One region of the Undibacterium sp. Ren11W genome, then DNA from elsewhere that is predicted to be linked to it. Evidence: riboswitches for the same ligand, from Rfam matches in the RefSeq annotation. Region 1 holds a riboswitch; the other holds the start of a gene.

What was found. A riboswitch is a leader RNA that binds a small molecule or an ion and turns the genes downstream of it on or off. The one in region 1 is predicted to bind cobalamin.
Region 2: linked by a shared signal. The riboswitch ahead of ACO0K8_RS21880 (CoA-acylating methylmalonate-semialdehyde dehydrogenase) and the one ahead of ACO0K8_RS02370 (TonB-dependent receptor domain-containing protein) in region 1 are both predicted to bind cobalamin.

Annotation. Positions count from the first base shown of each region.
Region 1 is NZ_JBMPPB010000001.1:513,653-517,064, forward strand. Features, by position in the region: gene ACO0K8_RS02355 (adenosylcobinamide-GDP ribazoletransferase) at 1-586, shown strand, start outside; gene ACO0K8_RS02360 (histidine phosphatase family protein) at 591-1,148, shown strand; gene ACO0K8_RS02365 (PilZ domain-containing protein) at 1,219-1,575, shown strand; cobalamin riboswitch at 1,650-1,895, shown strand; gene ACO0K8_RS02370 (TonB-dependent receptor domain-containing protein) at 2,055-3,412, shown strand, end outside.
Region 2 is NZ_JBMPPB010000015.1:27,716-31,127, reverse strand. Features, by position in the region: gene ACO0K8_RS21885 (acyl-CoA dehydrogenase family protein) at 1-250, opposite strand, end outside; gene ACO0K8_RS21880 (CoA-acylating methylmalonate-semialdehyde dehydrogenase) at 259-1,794, opposite strand; cobalamin riboswitch at 1,997-2,214, opposite strand; gene ACO0K8_RS21875 (hypothetical protein) at 2,601-3,412, shown strand, end outside.

The DNA.
Region 1 (3,412 bases):
GGTGGCCGTGGTAATGTCTACCGTTGCTAGTATTTGGTTGACCGGTGCCTTTCACGAGGATGGATTTGCCGATGTCTGTGATGGGTTTGGCGGAGGCATGACGCCGGAGCGCGTGCTAGACATTATGAAAGATTCTCGAGTCGGTGCCTATGGTGCGATAGGCGTATGTCTGATGCTGATCTTTAAAATAAGTTTGCTCAGTAGTTTACCCGCAACGTATGTGGTACCGGCCTTGCTGATGGCACATCCTTTATCACGCCTGGCTTCGTGCAGTTTGATATGGTGCCTGGAATATGCTCGGCTGGAAGGAAAGGCTAAGCCCTTAGCTCAACATATGTCTGGTGGCGAATTTCTGATTGCGACTCTTAGCGTGATTGTTCCGCTGATGGCGATGTTGGCGTTTCAGTTGCTGCCTTTGTTGGCTTTTTTGATGGGATTATTTGGGCTGCTGGTCGCCAGTTACTGGTTGTCAGCCTTGTTTGTGCGTCGTATAGGCGGCTACACCGGCGATTGTCTGGGGGCAGTGCAGCAACTATCTGAAGTCGCGTTTTATCTCGGCTTGTTGGCCATGCCGCGTTGGATCTGAATCTATGTTACTGCATCTGATACGGCATCCTAAGCTAGATATAGCGCCTGATATTTGTTACGGACAAAGCGATATCCCCGCCAATCATGTGCATTGCACACAAATCGCGGATGAATTGCGCATGCTACTGCCAGTAAATCTGAGCGTGATTTCCAGTCCCTTACAGCGTTGCCATGTTTTGGCGCGTATGTTGCATCATGCGCCTGTAATTGACGCTCGGTTGATGGAAAAGAATTTTGGCGCATGGGAAATGCGTTCTTGGGAAAATATCGCGCGTGCAGAAATCGATGCCTGGGTGCTTGACGTGGTTGGCTACGTGCCATTTGGCGGTGAATCGGTTCTTATGATGGCGAAACGTGTGCTGGATTTTTTGACGAGCTTGCCGATGTGTCGCGAACTGGAGGGAACTGAGACCGTGTTGGTTACTCATGGCGGACCATTAAGCATGATCCTTGCCTATCAATTCGGCATGTCTGCCGAGGATTTGGCTAATGCTGTCGCAATGAAAAGAAAAAACCTTGATTTTGGTGATTGTGTTCAAGTGCAAATTAAATTGTGTTAGTGTTCAAGCAAGCGCGATTTATATAAAAAAACAATTTCTCACTCAATAGAAATCTTGGGAGGCGATGATTATGATAGAGCTTAGAAAAAATCCTAGAACCAATGTGGTTTGGCGTGCCGTGATTAAATTAGGTGAAGATAATATTGTTGCCGCTAAGGTCATCAATATTTCTAAAGGTGGAGTGTTGATTTATTGCCCCGCTAGCGTTGAAACCAACAAGGAATATCGTTTACTATTGAACGTCCCGCATATCGATCAAACTTCAGATCAGACATATCAAGTGCATTGCAAAATGCGCGTCTTGAATTCTCGGCTCAGTGGCGAGTACTATCACATCAATTTGAAATTTACAGAATTGTCTGACTTGCATCGTTGTCTATTTGAAGCATGGCTATCACTGGTCAGTAAATATGAACAATTGAGTTGAAATTAATCTAGCTCAAATATTTCAAATTATTTGCGGTAAATTTCGATAGACCTTGCCGAGTCCAGTCTCAGCCATTAAAATGGCGCAGTTTTGGTGCTCGCGGACATAATCATGTCTGCGGTTAAACGGGAAACACGATGCAAGTATTCTGTGCATTCAGTGTGCTGCCCCCGCAACGGTGTACAAGCGCCACGAAGATTTTCAGAAGTTTTGAATCAAAACGTGGCAAGCCATCCTTCGTTACCACTGTGCAAAGTGCATGGGAAGGTCAGATGGTCAAGCTCGTCAGCCCGGATACCGGCCAGAATAAGTGAAGTGCGACGAACGGCGATGTTCGGTTTCTGTTTATTTTTAGAGACCTAAATTGGCTTGGATTGACACAATAGAGTCGATTCATCTGCTAGCGATCATCCCGTTGAACACTTTGTATTCACGCAGCCTGCGGGGACGTCGGCTGCTTGCCTTTTTTCGAATTGATCATGACTTCAGTATTTAAACCGCTAGCCATCAGCTTTGCTGTGGCCGCTGCCTTTCCTACTTTCTCTGTGTTTGCAGAGCCTACCCAAAATGTCGTCGTTACAGCGGGGCGCCAAGCCCAAGTCGCAAAAGACGTGTTGGCTGATAACCTTGTTATTAACGCCGAAGAAATCGCTAAATCTGGTGCGATTTCTGTAGTCGATTTATTGCAAAAACAGCGTGGTATAGAAATTGGCCGTAACGGTGGGCCAGGTACTACTGCTTCGGTGTTCATGCGCGGCGGCTCGAATTCGCAAAATGCGGTATTTATCGATGGCGTACGCATAGGTTCAGCCACCTCTGGTGGTGCGAGCTGGTCAACCATCCCTTTGTCGCAAATAGAGCGCATAGAAGTTGTTTACGGTCCTCTGTCTAGTTTGTATGGTGCCGATGCAATGAGCGGTGTGGTGCAGATATTTACGAAAAAGGGTAGTCGTGCAATCGCGCCTACTGCTTCCGTGGGTGTAGGTAGTTATGGCTTGCGTAGAGTGGAAGCAGGTATTTCTGGCGCAACTGAAAGTAATTTTAGCTTTGCTTTGAATGCTGGCCATGAAACTTCAGAAGGGTTCTCTGCCACCAAGCCAGCGGCAGGTCCATATAGCTATAACGCCGATAAAGATGGCTACACTCTCGATAGTGTTAGTGGCAGGTTAGGTCTTGAAGTAAGTAAGGGTTTTGATTTAGGTTTGAATTTTTTACAAAGCCGCCTTGACTCTCAGTTTGATTCCGGACCAGGTTACGATGATAGGAGCGAACAAAAGTTGGAGACTGTCGCGCTGTTCGGTAGGGCCAAATTAAGCAGTAATTGGTTAAGTGGATTGCAGTTGGCAAAAACCGCTGATAAAGGCTACACAGATGCGTCATACGGCAAAAGCCAGATTGACACGACCCAAACCAGTATCAACTGGCAAAATGATATCAACATCGGTAAAGATGTCTTGCAACTGATCGTCGAGCGACGCGTTGAAGATGTCGATGGCACGACTTTGGCTCTGAATCGTAGTCGCAGCACTAATTCATATGCGGCGTCGTATGTTTTGAAACGCGATGCGCACCTGGCTAGCGCCAGTCTGCGCAATGACGTCAGCTCACAATACGGCTCTCACTCTACCGGCAGCGTAGCGTATGGCTATCGCCTGACAGAGGCTCTGCGTTTGAACGCTAGTTATGGCACTAGTTTTCGTGCGCCAACGTATAACGAATTGTATTACCCAAGTTACGGGATAGAAACGAATAAACCTGAAACCGCAAAAAATGCCGAGCTCGGCGTCTATTTTGATGATAATACCTATGAATTTAGCGCGGTCTATTACCAAAATAA
Region 2 (3,412 bases), on a different contig from region 1:
TGGTGGAAGGGCAGGCGCGTGCCAACTCCTCTAAAATGATGGCAGCGTCGAGCCGGCTTAGCCCCATCCCGCCTTGTTCCTGGGCGATATACAGGCCGCAAAAACCGAGCTGGCCGGCATGCGCAATCAGCTCACGCGGAAAGATCGCTTGCGCATCCCACTGTGCCGCCTGCACATGCATCTCGTGCGCCGCAAACGTGCGCGCCGCTTGCTGATAGGCGCGCTGGTCTTGGTTGAGTTCAAAGTCCATGCTGCCGCCTATTTCAAAGAAATAGTCGTATTCACTTTTCCTGCCGCGACCTCATCATCAAACCACCTGGACGTGATGGTCTTGGTCTGCGTGTAAAACTGTATGACTTGCTTACCGTAAGGTCCCAGATCGCCGAGCTTGGAGGCGCGCGAACCGGTGAAGGAAAACAGTGGCACCGGCACCGGGATAGGCACGTTGATACCGATCTGGCCGACGTCGACCTGCTCCTGGAAGGTGCGCGCCGCCGCGCCAGATTGAGTAAAAATCGCAGTGCCATTGCCGTGCGCATTGGCATTGATGATGGCGATGGCCTCATGTAGATTGGCGGCATGCAGGATGCAGAGTACCGGGCCGAATATCTCTTCCTGGTAAATCTGCATGGCTGTGCACACATTGCTAAAGATGGTCGGCCCGACAAAATTCCCTTCCGGGTAGCCCGCCACGCGTACATTACGGCCATCCAGCAATAGGGTGGCACCTTGTTGTAAGCCGGAGTCTATGAGTTGTTCCACTCTGAGTTTGGCGGCGCAGGAAATGAGCGGGCCGATATCGGTATCTGCTTCGACCCCGGCGTTGACGCTCAGGGTTTTGGCTTTTTCGACTAAATCGCCTACCCAATCTTGCGCCTCGCCCACCAAGATCACGACTGGCAAGGCCATACAACGCTGACCGGCAGCACCGAAGGCGGCACCGGTCAGATTGTTCAGAGTTTGCTGTTTATTCGCGTCGGCTAACACCACCGCATGGTTTTTCGCGCCCATCATGCATTGTGCGCGTTTGCCTGCCAGCGTGGCGCGCTGGTACACATGGCTGCCAACTTTGCTCGAACCGACAAAGGACACCGCTTTGATGGCCGGGTGATCACAGATCGCGTTGACGATTTCTTCACCGCCATGCACCACATTCAAGACCCCGGCGGGGATGCCGGCCTGCAGCGCCAGTTCGCACAGGCGCATGGTGACCATAGGATCTTGTTCTGACGGTTTCAGGATAAAGGTATTGCCGCAGGCGATCGCCATTGGGAACATCCACAAAGGGATCATGGCAGGAAAGTTAAATGGGGTAATCCCGGCGCATACGCCCAGTGGTTGATTCAGCGTGTAGGTATCGACCCCGGCAGCCACGTTATTGGCCATCTCGCCCATTTGCAGATTGCCTATGCTGGCGGCATGTTCGACCACTTCCAAACCACGAAAAATATCGCCTTCGGCGTCCGCCAGAGTTTTGCCTTGCTCGGCCGTCAGCAGCGCCGCCAACTCGCTCATATTTTCGCGTATTAATTGCTGGTATTTCAAAAAGATGCGGGCGCGCGTGCCGATCGCGGTCTTGCTCCAGGCCGGGAAGGCCGCTTGCGCACTGGCGACCGCCGCCTGCATTTCGGCAGGTGTGGCAAACGGTACCCGTGCCAGGACTTTTTGGTTGGCGGGATTAATCACGCTACGCCATTGCTGACTTTGCGATTCTATAAATTGGCCGTTGATGAGTAATTTGACGCTGGAAGTATGTGCTACTGAGTTCGCTACTGAGTTCGAAATTGCGTTCATTGTTTGCTCCTGAAACGATGCAGAGCGTGGCGAGACCTGGCTCGCTGCTGCCGCAAAGGGTTCTGAAAACGGCGCACCGAAAAATGCGCCGGCCATGGCTGCCCGGGCCTAAACCAAGGCAACCCTTACGCACCTTCCGTACGTAAGCAGATTTCAGAAAAAAACCAGCATCAAGCATCAAGCATTAATTTGAGCGGCTTTTTTTCATGAAGATCAACAGGCCGGTATCCGGGCTCGCACCTTCGCTGACATCGCCTTCCCAGTCAATTCGACCAGTGGCATTGATGATGTTTGCGCATTGCTTACCGTTGCGGAGGCAGCAGGGGCATGGGGTCAATACTTTTTTGATCGACTCGCACCACTTTCCCGTTTAACGCCACTCACGAACATGAGTAGCGCACCTGTTGTTTTTAGAATAGCATATTAATTGACGTTTACGTTAACGTCATTCGATGAAGAAAATTCATCGAAATGCTAGTCAGCCTTGGCACTTCATAGACAATCTCTTGTTAAATGGATGAATTTTTATTCTCTAAATTCTATTTTTATTCTCAGGCTGAAGGAATAACGCAAGCGTTTTAGCTCAGCGCATCCTACTGCCTGTAAGCCTTTACGCAATATCCATGCGCTTGCTGGCAGCATATTGCCCGCAAACCCGCATGGATATTGCGTATTGCTCCAGGAATTTTGTCTCGGTATTGCGCCAGTTCAGACCTGTCCTCATTTACGCTGAATTAGGCTGAAAATTTAGCAAAAAATACACTAAACTGAATTTAGTAGGTCTGATCCATGGAAAGGTCTTTGCTATGAATATCGCCGCCCTCGATGCTGTTAATACTCTTGCCGTTGCGCCGGTCTATGTCGCTGCTACCAAGGCAACTACTGCAATCGATAGCAGTTTGACGTCGGTAACGCCGCTAAAAGCGACGGAGGTCAATGTTGTCGATAATCGCGACACGGTGGTGCAGTTTTCGAGCCTGGCTCAGCTGCTGGAGGCAACGCTGTCCTTCGATCAAACGCAGGGCGTCGCAAGCTCATCTGTTAATGCGCTTAACACCCAGACGAACGCTGCCGTCAGTTCAGATTTTTCTAAGCTTTTTGGTACGGCGCAAGCATTTGTCGATGCCTTTAATAATTTTCAAACCAGCAGTGCGAACAGTCTCGATACGCCTTTTGGTTCTGCCTTTGATAATGCCTTATTGCTAGCGATACATGCGCAGTCGGGCACCAGCAATGGCATTTCTCTGATCGATAATCTGGCGACGATAGGTATCAATTTTCAGGAGCCCAGTGCGAGCACGGATACAGGAACATTTAGTATCGACCTGAATAGTTTGCAGGCGGCGTTTAATCTCGATCCGGTAAAAACATCCGAGGTGCTGACAAAAAGCCTGCAGACGCTTGCTGGCATAGAGGCCAAACTGATTAGCTTGCCGTCGCTGCAAAATAGCAGTTTGCTTACATCTGATCCCGGCAGCATTTTTTCTACAAGTCTGCCTGGCAGTCCGTTTGATACTAGTACGGTAACCGGGCGATTGGATCAACTCTCCAGTGCGGATGCATTGAAAGTCAATATCGCTTTAAAACGATTAATGGAAGACGAGGCATTGGTCACTGC